DNA from 2 places in the Staphylococcus sp. SA22 genome. Region 1 is predicted to be linked to the other one. Evidence: predicted binding sites of a transcription regulator. Region 1 holds the regulator's gene; the other holds the start of a gene.
What was found. Region 1 encodes Rex, which represses fermentation and respiration genes when NADH is low (regulators of the CRP and FNR family bind a similar motif). Its sites were predicted from a motif close to TTGTGAAATATTTCACAA; they were not measured.

Region 1 (8,062 bases):
TTGCTGGCTAATTACTGGCTTTGGAAACTTTTCAACTGAGCCGTCTTCTTTCAATCGTGCGATCATCTGACTCGCATGTCGTTGCCAATGATTATCTCGATGATTTCCTGTGTACATATAATATAAATGCCCGTTATATTCAAAAGCGCTACCGCTATAAACACCATGGCTGTCATATTTAGTATCTGGATTTAATATTGGCCCTTCAGCTTTAAAGTTTATTAAGTCATCACTCGTGTAGTTATACCAATACTTTAAGCCATGTACTGCGCCTAACGGGAACCATTGATGTGAAACATAATACTTCCCTTTATAAAAAATAAGTCCGTTGGGATCATTTAATAAGCCTGTTTCTGGTTGTATATGAAATTGTTGACGAAATTTTGATTGATCAACTTGTTGTTTTAATGTTTTAAAATACTCAGTATCAACGTCCTCGATTCGTTGATAACGTTCTTCTCTAGTCCATTCGGTCATAATATTTACCCAGTCCTCCTTTTATAATTTATGCTGTTAACAATTTATATTCTATTATAGCAAATTTTACCTACGTTCTTTAACTTTTAACCTATCCATTTATACTTATATGGTATCGGTTCCACATTTATTTTAAAAAATACAGCGTCTAAATATTAACATCTACTGTGACGCTATATGGCATATCTTGCTTTTTAAGCATCTGTTGTATCTCTTCCATCGCGCATTGGCCAGCTTCAAAATAATTATAATGAATTGTTTTTATCGATGGAGACACTAATTGTGTCATTGGGTCACCACCAAAACCATATATTTGATGTGGTTTCATAACATCTTTTTTATCAGAATAATATTTATAGGCAGCTAATGCAATCGTATCAGTTGCTCCAACAACCGCATCTACTTGCTCCACATTTTCCAAAACATTTGCAACATCTTTTTGTGCTTCCACATAAGTAAAATTTGTTTCATGTATATTAGGTTTAATTTGGTATTTAGCTAACTGGTCAAGTAAACCACGTTTTCTATGTATACCAACTGCAATATCTTTTTCACTCACACTAAACACTTCAATTTGTTGATATCCCTGTTGACCAATCCATTCACCTATAATTTGACCTGCTTTATAATCATCATGCACAATACTATGAAGTTGTTCATGTTGTTGACCAACAATAACGATTGGTACATTCATTTTATTAATGACTTCTATATGTCTCTCTGTTATGTCTGTAGCCATTAAAACAATACCATCTACTTTACTGCGTGCTAATGTTTCAAGCGCTTGTATTTCTGCTTCGATATTTAATCCTGTGTAATTTAAAATTAATTGTGATTCATATTTTTGGCATTGTTTTGCCAATCCTTTGATTGTTTCATCTACTGCATATGAATTCATTCTAGGTATAATGGCACCAATAAGGTGTGTTTGTCTCGCTCTTAAACTTTGAGCAAATTGATTCGGTTGATAGTCATGTTCTGCTATAATTTTTGTTAATTTTTCACTTGTTTTTTTACTGACAGATCCATTATTTAAAAATCTAGATACTGTACTTTTTGAAACGCCTGCCAATTTGGCAATATCAGATATATTTTTCATACTTATTCACCTATCATTATTTGTGACACTTAGCCTTATTTTAGCATATGTGTAACCGCTTTAAATAATATTTCTGCTTCTTTCATAAAAAGATTTCAAAATAAAACTTTTGTATAACAAAATGTCCCAACATCAACCTTTAGTTAAATGTCAGGACAATGAATATTCTATGTATATATATTCTAATATCGAATATGTTTATTGAATCTATTTAGCTCACCTTCAAAGTAAGCATGTTCACCGTGAACAATCTTGTCTAATCCTATATTCGTTTCTTGTTCCGTAACAGATAATGGTGTAATTAATTTAATTACTTTCGCAATAATAAACGTCATGACGATACTAAAAATTACAACTGCTGTTACACATAATATTTGTACAAGTACAATATGTATATCACCAGTATAAATAAAGCCATTCTCAATGTCAGGATTTGCCTTTTTACTTTGGAAAAAGGCTGTTAATACTGCACCAATAATACCACCAACACCATGAATACCAAATGCATCTAATGCATCATGATATTTTAGTTTTACCTTGATGTAATTAATAACGATATAGCAACAGATACCGCCAATCATTGCCATGATTGTTGCACTAAGATATGTCACGTATCCTGCTGCAGGTGTAATGACAACTAAACCAGCTAATGCACCTAGTAATAACCCTAGTAAACTTGTAGTCTTTTTAAAAATATATTCTAGAATTAACCAACCTATAGCACCTGCACTGGCTGAAATGACAGTATTTGTAAATGCAAGCATCGCAATATTATCAAATGTAAAAGCACTACCTACATTAAATCCATACCAACCAATCCACACAAATATACCGCCAATCAACGTAATGATAAGATTATGTGGTGTTGATTCAGAATGTTTGTTTCCTTTTCCAATCATAATAGCTAATACTAAACCAGAAACACCTGATGTAATATGAACAACAGTACCTCCGGCGAAATCTAATACACCGAGTTTGTTAATCCAACCGCCGCCCCAAACCCAATGTGCTACTGGACTGTATACAAGAGCAGTCCATATTACTACGAATAATAAATAAGGAATAAACTTCATTTTCTCAGCGATTGAACCAGATAAAATAGAAATTGCAATCGTACAAAACATCATTTGAAATAACATAAACAAAGCGAAAGGAATATGTGGGCTAATATCTTCTTGAGTCGCAAAACCTACATGATTAAGAAAAGTATATTCCCAATTTCCGAACCATAAATTCCCATTCCCAAAACTAATTGTAAAACCAACTGTTATCCATACAAATGTAACAAGCACAATTGCTGCCATACTTTGCATGACAGTATTTAGCGCATTTTTAGATTGAACTAACCCGCCATAAAATAAACTTAATCCTGGTGTCATTAGCCAAACTAATAATGTACACAAAAACATAAATATCGTATCGTTAAAATTCATACTTACCACTCCCTTGTTTTCATAATAATCTGACAATTTATAAAAAGCAAAAATGCGTAAAGTTTTATTACATCTTTTGGAATAAAATGTATCACGCTATATAAAATTAATTTCGTGAACTAAAACCAAAAAAGACTACTTACTCGCTTTTAAAGTAGCGGAAGTAGCCATAGAATCTAAAAAAGATAACGTTAAACTTTTTGAATTGTAATTGTCCATGAAGCATTATCAATTTGTTCATAGTTTGTTACAGGATATCCATTTTCTGCAGCCCAATTTGGAATAGCTTCCGTCGCTTGCGTGCAATCAAAATCAATTTTTAATTCATCTCCAGATTGCAATGTTGCCATTTTCTTTTGCGCTTCAATTAACGGAAATGGACATACCATTCCTACTGTACCTAATTCGTGTATCATAATTATTTCTCCTTTTCCAATCACTTTTATTTGATCAACATCATTTGCATAATAATCTTCTATACTATTTGCGTTTGCTGTTTAACCTTTGCAGATTGTTGTTGTACTTTTTTCATTGGACGAACAAAGATAAAATGACTCATTGTCCATACACCAACTATCATTGATGCTAGCGCAATCCATCCTTGCCAAGTCATCGTTGCTGTTTCAACCAAACCGTTACCGATAGAACAACCACCAGCAACTGACGCACCAAATCCCATACATATGCCACCAATAGCACTGTTTCGTATTGTAATCTTGTCTGGCAATCGCCATTTAAATTCTCTTGATCCTCTAGCTGCAATATATGAACCAATGAAAATTCCTAGAACTAAAAAGACACCCCAATCAATAAATTTAGTTTCACCTGTAATCAAAAAGTGTACTAAATTTGCTGATGGCGTTGTTATACCTAAACCGTCATTTCTTCCAGTTGATGCACTCATTGGCCAAGCTAAGAGTGCGATAAGTCCAATTACAATTGCTGCAATAAATGGATGGTATCGTTTTTCGAAAAGGTAATATCTAATACCTGTATAACGTTGCTTTAGTTTTGGAACAGCAACTCGAACTTTCTTATTATTGAGTGTTCTTACAACTAGAAAAATGGTGATTATAGTTAATATAACGACTAATCCCCAAAACGGAATGCCAGTTGTTTGAGACATATCACTATTTACATTCGTTGGTTGATTAATTTTATCCATTACTGGCTTTAAAATCCCTGTTTTAGTGATTGCTGCAGTAACAGCATATAATACTAATGCAATCCAACTACCAATTAGCCCTTCACCAGCGCGATACCAAGTACCTGTTGCACACCCTCCAGCCAATACTATTCCAATTCCAAAAATAAAAGAACCTATAATTGTTCCCAATATTGGAAAACTATGTGCAGGAATTTGTAAAATACCTGTTGCCGTCAAAATCAATAATCCTATACTTTGAATAGTAATAGCGATTAATAATGCATAGAACATCTTATTATTCTTTTGCACATACATATCTCGAAAGCCACCTGTTAAACAAAATCTTGTTCTTTGCATCACAAAACCTAAGAGTCCCCCGACAATTAAGCCACTAAAAATCATCCACATCGTCCTAACCCCCTAATTTCCGATAAGTTTAGTATGTATTATAGGCGATGATTTTCTTGTTTTCAACCTTATACACAATATTTTTGATATTTATATTATATTCACATAAGAAATGCGATTAATTACGATTCATCATTATATCTCTACGTGTTAATTTATTAACCTATACTATATTTATTAACACAACAGTTTTTCCTTTCATTTTCAAACATAACAGAAAAAGCCTGAGACATACTTAGTCCCAGACTGTTCTATAATTAATTAAAGATATAACAAGGTTAATCATTCAAAGCTAACATCACATTTATTCACTGTAATTTTTCATAAAGAATAATAATGACTGTAATTCTATACCTAAGTCAATTTGATGTACTTGCACATCTGAAGGCGTATTAATTCTACCAGGAGTGAAGTTTAAAATACCTTTCACACCAGCTTGGACGAGTTCGTCTGCAACTTTCTGTGCAACTCTTTCTGGTGTAGTTAGAATCACAACATCTATTTCTTCCTTCTTCAATGTTGTTATTAATTCATCGTTATCTTTTACAATAACGTTCCCTATTTTCTGGCCAATAACATCTTCTTTTACGTCAAACGCTTCTGTAATCGTCATATCATCATGTATTGAAAAGTTATATGTGAGCAAAGCTTTCCCTAGGTTCCCAACTCCGACAATTGCGATTTTGATCATGTCACTCTCGCTTAGTTCAGATTTAAAGAAATCCAATAAACTATCTATATTATATCCGTACCCTTTTTTACCTAATTCGCCAAAATATGAAAAGTCACGACGAATTGTTGCCGAGTCAATTTGTAACGCATCGCTAATCGCTTTTGAATTTACACGATCTATACCTTTAGATTTTAATGAACTGACAAATCTATAATATAACGGCAAACGTTTTAAAGTTGCTCGAGGAATTTTAACTTGGTCACTCATTCGCTATTTCCTCCTTCGTGTTTGAATGAATTATATCTATGTATTCAAACGAGTTAGAGCGTAATTGTTAGATTATTAAAAAACAAATAATTGATTACAATGAATACCTAAATATTATACATTATTGAATTTTAAAAATAAATATCTTAGTTTCAAGACGGCGTTTTATACTGTAAAATGGTTATTAATGTAATAATTACGACTTTTATCATAAGTTAATAAAATTTGCGAAAGACGAAAGGTGAAGATCGAATGATACTTTTACAACTCAATCATATATCAAAATCGTTCGATGGTGAAGATATATTTACTGATGTTGATTTTGAAGTAAAAACTGGTGAACGAATTGGTATCGTAGGAAGAAATGGCGCCGGTAAATCAACATTGATGAAAATTATAGCTGGTGTAGAAAACTATGATTCTGGAAATGTGTCAAAAATTAAAAACTTAAAACTAGGTTATTTAACTCAACAAATGACTTTAAATTCTAATGCAACAGTTTTTGAAGAAATGTCAAAACCATTTGAACATATTAAACGAATGGAAAGCTTAATCAAAGAAGAAACAGATTGGTTATCAAAACATGCAAATGATTACGATAGTGATACATATAAAACACATATGTCCCGTTATGAATCTTTATCGAATCAATTTGAACAATTAGAAGGATATCAATATGAAAGTAAAATTAAAACAGTACTTCACGGGTTAAATTTTAGTGAAGAAGATTTCAATAAACCTATCAATGATTTTAGCGGTGGCCAAAAAACACGTTTATCTTTAGCTCAAATGCTATTAAATGAACCTGATTTATTACTTTTAGATGAACCTACTAACCACTTAGATTTAGAAACGACAAAGTGGCTTGAAGATTATCTACGTTATTTTAAAGGTGCAATCGTCATCATCAGCCATGATCGTTACTTTTTAGATAAAATAGTTACTCAAATTTATGATGTGGCTTTAGGTGATGTCAAACGCTATGTTGGTAATTACGAGGAATTTATACAGCAACGGGACTTATATTATGAAAAACGAATGCAAGAATATGAAAGTCAACAAGCAGAAATAAAACGATTAGAAACTTTTGTTGAGAAAAATATTACCCGTGCTTCAACAAGTGGAATGGCAAAAAGTAGACGTAAGATTTTAGAAAAAATGGAACGCATTGATAAACCAATGTTAGATGCCAAAAGTGCAAATATTCAATTTGGCTTTGACCGGAATACAGGTAATGACGTCATGCATGTAAAAAATTTAGAAATCGGTTATCAAACTGCAATTACCAAACCTATCAGTATAGAGGTCTCTAAAGGCGATCATATAGCAATCATTGGGCCAAATGGTATTGGAAAATCGACCTTAATTAAAACTATTGCTAATCAACAAAAAGCGCTTAATGGCGACATTACTTTTGGCGCAAATTTACAAATTGGTTATTATGATCAAAAGCAAGCAGAATTTAAATCTAGTAAAACGATTTTAGATTATGTGTGGGATCAATATCCGTTAATGAATGAAAAAGATATTCGTGCAGTTCTTGGACGTTTCTTATTTGTACAAGACGATGTTAAAAAGATAATTAATGATTTATCTGGTGGTGAAAAAGCACGTTTACAACTAGCACTACTTATGTTGCAGCGTGACAATGTACTTATTTTAGATGAACCTACCAACCACCTCGATATAGATTCAAAAGAAATGTTAGAGCAAGCACTCCAACATTTTGAAGGAACAATACTATTTGTTTCCCATGATCGTTACTTTATTAACCAATTAGCAAACAAGGTATTTGATTTAACAATTGATGGCGGAAAGATGTATTTAGGAGATTATCAATATTACATTGAAAAAGTTGAGGAAGCGGAAGCGTTGAAAGCGCACCAAGAAGAACAGTCAGTTAACGTACAAGCACATGAAAAGTCTATGGAACAATCGTCGTATCATAACCAAAAAGAACAAAGACGTGAACAACGTAAACTTGAACGACAAATATCCGAGTGTGAAAATGAAATAGAAACTTTAGAGACTACTATCTTACAAATAGACGAGCAATTAACCCAACCAGAAGTTTATAGCAATCCACAAAAAGCAAACGAATTAGCTATCCAAAAACAAGATAGCGAACAAAAATTAGAACACGCTATGTCTAAATGGGAAGAATTACAACAAAAACTATAAAAATATACATAACTCTAACTGTAAAATCGCTATAGTTAGAGTTATTTTTTTACAAATTTTAAATTTTTTTATTCACAATAAAAACGCTGATATTATAGCTATCCACAGAGTTATCCTAGTTATCCACAAGTAAATTAACACTAATCAATCATTTATTTTCTGTTTTCCCACCTGATATCCACAATAAATGACGTTATCAACACCTTTTATCCACAAGTTATACACTCTTTGTTGATAAGTACGCATGTTCTCTATTGACATTGTTTTTATCAAAATCCATTGTTAATACATTTTCTTTATGAAATAAGGCTGGGACATAAATCCCTAAAAAACAGCAGTAAGATAATTTTCAATTAGAAAATATCTTACTGCTGTTC
Region 2 (8,062 bases), on a different contig from region 1:
TTTTTTAATACTACTCATATAATGGCTTTGTAATACAAATTTATATAATGGAAGTGATGATATTGAACTTCAATCAATTCGAGAATCAAAACTTTTTTAACGGTAATCCAAGTGATACATTTAAAGATTTAGGTAAACAAGTATTTAATTACTTTTCAACACCTTCATTTGTAACGAATATATATGAAACAGACGAATTATATTACTTAGAAGCTGAACTAGCAGGTGTAAATAAAGAAGATATTAGTATCGATTTCAATAATAATACGCTCACTATTCAAGCTACTAGAAGCGCAAAACACAAATCTGAACAACTCATTTTAGATGAGCGTAACTTCGAATCATTAATGCGTCAATTTGATTTTGAAACTGTTGACAAGCAACATATTACTGCTAGTTTTGAAAATGGGTTATTAACTATTACCTTGCCTAAAATCAAACCAAGCAATGAAACTACTTCATCAACATCTATTCCAATTTCATAGTAAAATTTAAAATGAATACACTACTAAAGCCTTAATGTCATGCTACGAATATTGCGCATGATATTAAGGCTTTGTATTTAACCAAATGAATGTCATGTATTACATATCAACCGTTTTTCAATGAACCATATTCTTTTTGATATAATTGGCGCATTGTAAATAATGCAATACATCCAAATACCGCTAAGAAAATAAATGCTAAATGACTTGATCCTGTTAAATTAGCTACGTATGTGATTACTAGTGGTGGGAAGAATCCTCCTAAACCACCCATCATTGATACGATACCATTTGCGGATCCCGCTTCATTTGAGAAGTATGATGGTACTAATTTGAAGATTAAGCCGTTACCAATACCTGCACAAATACTTATTGTTAAACAACCTACAGTGAATAATGCGATATGGTCTGAAATACCTAAAATAATGGCACCGATAATCATAACAACAAAATCAATCATCAATACTTTAACTGCATTAAATTTATCACCTAAAATGCCACCTATTGGTCTTAAGAATGTTGCCAGCGCAATGAATACACCTGATCGAATACCAGCATCTACTTTGTCAATTCCAAAATGATTTACTAAGTAGTTAGGTAAGAAAATACCAAATGCTACAAAAGCACCAAAAGTAATGAAATACCAATAACTCAAGTAATATAATTTGTAGTTTTTGGATAATGTTTTCATTTGTGCCATTAATGGCACTTTAATTTTACGTTCTTGTGTATCACCAAATATAAACATAATTAATGCAAATAAAGCGATAATAATTAAGTAACTTCTAACAGTTGTTTGCCAACCAATAATACCCGCAATTGGCGGTGCTAAAAATGAAGAAACTGCTGTACCGATATTCCCCATACCATAAATACCATTTGCTAGACCTACTTTTTCTTTAGGGAAATATTTAGGAACTGATGTAACACCAACTGAGAAAATTGCACCACCTACGCCAAGGAAAAATCCTGACGCCATTAACATACCCGGTGTTTGTGCTTGGCTTAAGAAAAATATTGGGAATAACAATACGATAAAACTAGTAAAGAATACCCATTTAGCGCCAACAATGTTTGTTAGATAACCAAATGGCACACGGAGCACCGATCCCAAAATAACTGGTATCGCTAAAATGATTGATATTTGACCTTCAGTAACATTGACATCTTGTTTAATAAAGGGCATTAATGGCGCAATTATACTCCAAGCCATAAACCCAACCACTAAACTTAATGTCTGTAATGTAAGTTGAAAGCCACCTTTTGTTTTGTACATACGTTTCACCTTCACCAAAATCATTTATTTTTTAATAGATATCAATACTCTGCCTATATATTAGAGGTCAATGTTATTTAAAAATGCTTTCATTTATATGAAAACATTCAATATAGACAAAGTATTGACTACATATATATTTTATTATGATTGTGAAAAAGTGAACATAAGGATTTTCCCTTATTTATGAAGTAATTTACCCTATACAATGTCCCTTTAAGATACTTTTAGACACTTATTCGCCATCATTTTAATCATATTATTTAGGAACACTCACATACTTTTTTAAAATTTTTTCAATTAGTTACAATTACTGCTTGAAAATCACGTTACGTTACCCTTTATGCTGACAACGTAAGGAGGTTTATCATGTATAAAATCAATATTATTAGATCAGATTCCGTCTATAAGAATATACTCAAGGCACCATTAAACGACCGTGATTCAATTTTCACTAAAGAAATATTAGTACCTTTTAAAAAGAAATTTGAGGCACAGCATATGCCTATTTATAATGATGACAACCAGATAATGAATGCAAATCATTTTTTAAATGCCTTTCAAATTTCACCCAAAGATTTACGGATGTCTGACCAAATGTCAATACAATACCTGAATAATGATTTCTGGAGTAATTGCGAAAAATATTTAAAAGTTGCTATAGATCAATTTTCAAATTATAGTATCTCATCTCAAGTTTCTAATTATCATTTCACAGTATTACTTGGAGATAGCCAAAAACCACTTATGTATCTAAATAAAAATCGCGGTGGTGATGGTGGCATACCAGGTTATATTATGATTTATTTAGTGCCGAGTACAAGTACAATTAATTCTATGAAAAGCTTAATTGCACATGAAGTAAATCATAATATGCGCTATCAATATATTGATTGGGATGGCGGAAGTTTGATTGAATTGATTATTGCAGAAGGATTAGCTGAAAACTATGTAGAATCATTGTATGGTAAAGCGTATATTGGACCGTGGGTAACAAATACTAATTGGAGTCGTGATAACGTAAAAATCAAAAATACTATTTATAATCATTTACATTTAAAGCATATATTTGAATCGATGTCTTATCTCTATGGTGATGATATTAATAAACTTCAAGGTAGGCCTATCGTTGGCTTATCTCATGCTGCCGGGTATGCATGTGGTTATCACTTGGTGAAATACTTTTTACAAAAAACAAACATACCTATTGAAGTTGCCACAACACTTCCAGCATATAAAATAATAAATGAGGTGACTGAATTTTGGCATACACATACACTTTAAAAGATATTTTTGAAATTACAGGTGTAACTAAAAGAACTTTACATTATTACGATGAAATAGGATTATTAGTTCCAGATAAAAATGATAAAAATTATCGCGTTTATAAACAGCAAGACTTAGAAAAATTACAAAAGATTTTAATACTCAAGTCTTTTGATTTTGATATCGCTAAAATAAAACAATACATTTCATATGATAATGAACAATTGCGAAAGTTATTATCAGAGCAAGTAAGCAAGTTAGATAAAAAGATTTCTGACTTACAATTAATTAGACTCTCTGTATATGAATTTATTAAAGGACACTCTCTAATAGATACCAGCATTTTAAACAAGACACTACAGTCACAATATGATAAAGAAGCATCTATAAAATATGGTCATACGAAAGCATATCAATCATTTATTAGACGTAAAGACAGCTTACAATCACAGGATATCAGACATAAATTGACAACTATCTTCAATAAATTTAATCATATGTCTTTGAGTCATTATTCAATCCAAGATTGTAGTGATCTCGTATTTGAGTGGAAGGCATTTATGAACACTATCGCTGATTTTGATGATGAAACATTATGCTGTATTGCTAAAACATATGAAGATGATACGCGTTTCAAAGATTACTTTAATTCATATGATAATCAAAATTTAGCATCATACATTTCAGAAGCTGTTAATTATTTTTTGAGCAATGAGAATAAGAGCGACAATTTTTAATCCTCATACAGGTGCTACAACACTGAATACACCAACTAAAATACTTGTTCAAAGTAGAAAACTAATTATTTATTCTCTAAATCAATAACTATATTAAAAGTTATACCTTTGCAAAGCGAATTAGTATAGGTTGCCGAAAGGAGAAAGGATTAGGTTTCATTCAATTTATAAAAAAATATATTTCGAAACATACAAAAGCGCCAGAAGATAATCATTTCCTCTCGCGCTTTTATACTAAATTATATTAATTTCAAACTCTAAAACTCTAATAATTTCTTTTTCAATGCATATTCAACTAGCTCAGGTTTACTCTTTAAGCCAAGCTTTGTCATAATATGCGTCTTATGTGCTTCTACTGTTTTCACAGATACAAATAATTTCTCTGCAATTTCTTTATTTCCGTAACCTTTGGCAATAAGTGGCAATATTTCTAGTTCTCGTTTTGATAAGATTTTAAAAGGATCTGATGTGTTTGCAGTGTCCTGATTTGAATTAGATACAAATTCATTCACTAAAGATGTTGTTAGTTTCATATCTACATATGTTTCACCTTTATATACAGTTCGAATAGCTAACAATAATTGTTCATCAGGTGCATTTTTCAATATGTAACCTTTCGCACCATTACGCAACACATGGAACAAATACTCCTCATCATCAAACATTGTTAATATTAGTATTTTAGTTTCAGGAAAACTGTCAGCAATTTTACTCGTAGCGATAAGACCTGACTCGCCTGGTGGCATACTTAAATCCATTAGTAACACATCAGGTTTATATTCCATTACTTTTTGGTAAGCTTCGACGCCATCTGCAGCCGTTGCAACAACTTCCATATCATTTTGATAATTTAAAATCATAGAGAACCCCGTACGGACAACAGCGTGATCATCGGCAATGACTATTTTCAATTTTATTCCCCCAATGTATGTTTCAAATTGGAATGTTCAATGTAACATTGGTACCCTCACCAATTTTCGTTTCAATATTGACGCTACCGCTGACTAACTCAGCTCGCTCATTCATTCCATATAAACCGAGTCCAGAACCTTTAGGCTTAGAACTTGGATCAAAACCATTTCCCGCATCTATCACTTCTGCTACCAAATGGCGCCCAGTTTGACGGATACCTACATTTATTTCATTTACATCAGCGTATTTCAACGCATTTAGAATAGCTTCTTGCACTACTCGATAAACAACCGTTTCAATATCACTATCAAAGCGAGTATTTTTAATATTTGATGTATATATGATTTTTATTCCATAATTTTCTTCAAACTGTTTAAAATATGATTTGAAAGCTGCTTCAAGGCCTAGATCATCCAAAGAAGCGGGTCTTAATTCAACCGACATATTACGTATATCATCAATTAATTTAGCGACAATATATTCAATATTTTCTGCGTCTTCCAAAAGCTTAGTTGTATCTTCTTGATATTTTAATAATCTCAATTGAACATCTACATTGAGCATTTCTTGAATCACACTATCATGTAACTCTCTAGAAATTCGCTTTCTTTCATTTTCTTGGGCTGAGATTGTTTTACGCATCATACGTTGTTGATGTAATTTCTCTTGCTGTTCAATTTGTGATGAAACATTTTGAAGCGTAAATGCATGAATTCCCCTGTCTTGATCAATCAACTGATATGTTGCTGTAAATGGCATCACTTTTTGATCTTTCGTCTTCATAAATACTTGGAAATTCGTAGCTTGTACTTGCATCGATTCTAAGAAACAGTCTTTACATGATTGTACATCATAGGCATTTGTATACCCTTCACATCTGTGACAAATCGCATTCGCCACAGCACTGTAATTATCTTCTTCAGATAATATATCTTTAGCAGCATCATTCATTGCAATAATTTTACCGTTATCATCAGCAAAAACTATCTTTTCGATTGAATGCTCATAATATTTTTTCAATAAAGTATCTAACTGTATACTGTCCTCATTAATCATGACTTACACCCTAATTCATCTCATTATTTATCATCATTGAAAATACCAAACTTACGTTGAATATCATCATTATCAAATATTTTTGGTAAAGGACGACCATCTCTTTGACCAAATAATAGTACGCCATACACTTGATTCTTATACCAAAGCGGCACTGCTAAAACTGCTGTTAATGATTCACTCAATAAAATTGGATAGTCAATCTTTTCTTCAGGCCCTAAAGCTAAACCAACATTGGCTATTACCATACGCTTTCCTGTTTTCATAACAGTTCCAGCTAATCCACGACCTTTTCTTAGAATAATCAATTTAAATCGATTATTTTTATTACCTGAAACATAGTGCCATTTTATTGGAGATGATGGTTTGTTAGATTCATAGAAAGCGATTGCCGCAAAATCATAACCCTCTTCTTTGCGTATTTTATCTAATGTCTCTTGAAATCTACGATCTTCAATTATTGCTTCTGGTGTCAAATCCTTTCACCTCTTATGCTTACACTTTATTCTTACGGTAAATAATATATCTGCGATTTATATATGTCAAAGGTACACTCCAAACATGCACCAAACGTGTAAATGGCCAACAAGCCATAATAGTGAAACCTAACAATATATGCATTTTAAATGCAATCGGCACACCACTCATCAATGACGCATCTGGTTTTAACATAAATAATTGTCTAAACCAAATTGATAATGAAGTTCTGTAGTTAAAATCTGGATGTTGTATATTTGTTACTAATGTTGCGTAACATCCCATAAATACGATAAGTAATAATAAGAAATTTACAAATATATCCGACGCTGAACTTAATCTTCGAATACTTTTCGTAGTAACACGTCTCGCTGTTAATAAAAACATCCCTACCAAAGTTATTATACCAAAGATGCTACCAATATAAACAGCGCCTATATGATATAAATGCTCAGACACACCCACTGCATCCATCCATGATTTAGGTATTAACAATCCAACTACGTGTCCAAAAAACACTGGAATAATACCTAAGTGAAATAATAAACTTCCCCACATCAATCTTTTTCTTTCTATTAGTTCACTAGATTTAGCTGTCCAAGAAAATTTATCATAACGATAACGTGCAATATGACCTGCGACAAAGACAACTAAACATAAATACGGAAATATAACCCATAAAAACTGATTAAGCATGATGTTTCACTCCTTTTGGTGATGTCAAACATAATTTCAACGTTTTTCTAAGTGCTTGAATCACATAGGCATATGGATTGTTATCTTCACCAAGTGCATTCGCCATCACATATGTTCCATCCTCAATAATCATAATGATTAATTGAATATTCTCTTCAGCTCTTGGATCATTTCGCCATTCTGCCACTTGCAAAAATTGAAGCATCAACGGTAGATAATCAGAAAGTTCATTATCTACCATTTCTAGTCCAAACATTTCATATAATACCTTTAATTTAGCTAACATTTGCCCACGTTCTTTTTGCGTATCAAATTTGTTATACGTCATATATAATGGTGCTTTTTTCGTAAAATCAAATGTATCTGTATAAATCGCTTTGATTTCTGATAATGAAAATGTCATCATTACATTTCTAAATGCTACTAAATCTTCATATGCTGGATGATCTTTCGAAATTGTTTCTTCAAAAGTTTTTGGATGAAAAGTTAATTTTTCTGGAAAACATAACTGTTGTGCCATATATCCAAAACTTTCCTGATATTTTTTAAAATTATCGAAATTAATCACGGAAAATCCCTCCATAGAAATTCTCATTATAAATTTCTTGACCAGTTTTCCCTGAACCTATTGCAACGCCACAGCCTTCACAGTTATCTCCAAAATGCTCGCCGCCGTAATTGTATCCTGTACTACCTTGTGCGTGATACGTATCTAAATAGGTTTCTTTGTGTGATGTTGGAATAACAAATCGATCTTCATATTTGGCTAGTCCTAATAAACGATACATGTCTTTAGTTTGGCGCTCCGTTATACCTAATCGCTCTAATCGAGAAGTGTCAAATGGCTGTTGAGTAACTTGAGATCTCATATAACTTCTCATCATTGCCATACGTTGTAGGGCTCCTTTTACTGGTTCTGTATCTCCTGCAGTGAAAATATTAGCTAAGTATTCAATTGGTAAACGCATTTCTTCAATGGCTGGGAAAATCGCATCTGGATTTTGAGTTGTATTTTTACCTTCAAAATAGCTCATAATTGGGCTAAGTGGTGGGCAATACCAAACCATCGGCATCGTTCTAAATTCAGGATGTAACGGAAATGCAAGTTTATATTCAATTGCTAACTTATAAATTGGAGAGTTTTGTGCAGCTTCAAT

Region 2: a site for Rex is predicted at 1,912-1,929, ahead of ACXQH5_RS05670 (nitrate/nitrite transporter). Genes of this name have one in related genera too.

Annotation. Positions count from the first base shown of each region.
Region 1 is NZ_JBSZQY010000009.1:199-8,260, reverse strand. It holds gene ACXQH5_RS08895 (sucrose-6-phosphate hydrolase) at 1-477, opposite strand, end outside; gene ACXQH5_RS08890 (LacI family DNA-binding transcriptional regulator) at 626-1,576, opposite strand; gene ACXQH5_RS08885 (ammonium transporter) at 1,759-3,009, opposite strand; gene ACXQH5_RS08880 (sulfurtransferase TusA family protein) at 3,201-3,425, opposite strand; gene ACXQH5_RS08875 (YeeE/YedE family protein) at 3,485-4,564, opposite strand; gene ACXQH5_RS08870 (redox-sensing transcriptional repressor Rex) at 4,869-5,504, opposite strand; gene ACXQH5_RS08865 (ABC-F family ATP-binding cassette domain-containing protein) at 5,757-7,685, shown strand; gene ACXQH5_RS08860 (hypothetical protein) at 7,830-7,958, opposite strand.
Region 2 is NZ_JBSZQY010000004.1:135,664-143,725, reverse strand. It holds gene ACXQH5_RS05675 (Hsp20/alpha crystallin family protein) at 57-485, shown strand; gene ACXQH5_RS05670 (nitrate/nitrite transporter) at 592-1,761, opposite strand; gene ACXQH5_RS05665 (DUF2268 domain-containing protein) at 2,131-3,045, shown strand; gene ACXQH5_RS05660 (MerR family transcriptional regulator) at 3,024-3,764, shown strand; gene nreC (nitrate respiration regulation response regulator NreC) at 4,022-4,675, opposite strand; gene nreB (nitrate respiration regulation sensor histidine kinase NreB) at 4,698-5,732, opposite strand; gene nreA (nitrate respiration regulation accessory nitrate sensor NreA) at 5,756-6,208, opposite strand; gene narI (respiratory nitrate reductase subunit gamma) at 6,228-6,905, opposite strand; gene narJ (nitrate reductase molybdenum cofactor assembly chaperone) at 6,898-7,473, opposite strand; gene narH (nitrate reductase subunit beta) at 7,466-8,062, opposite strand, start outside.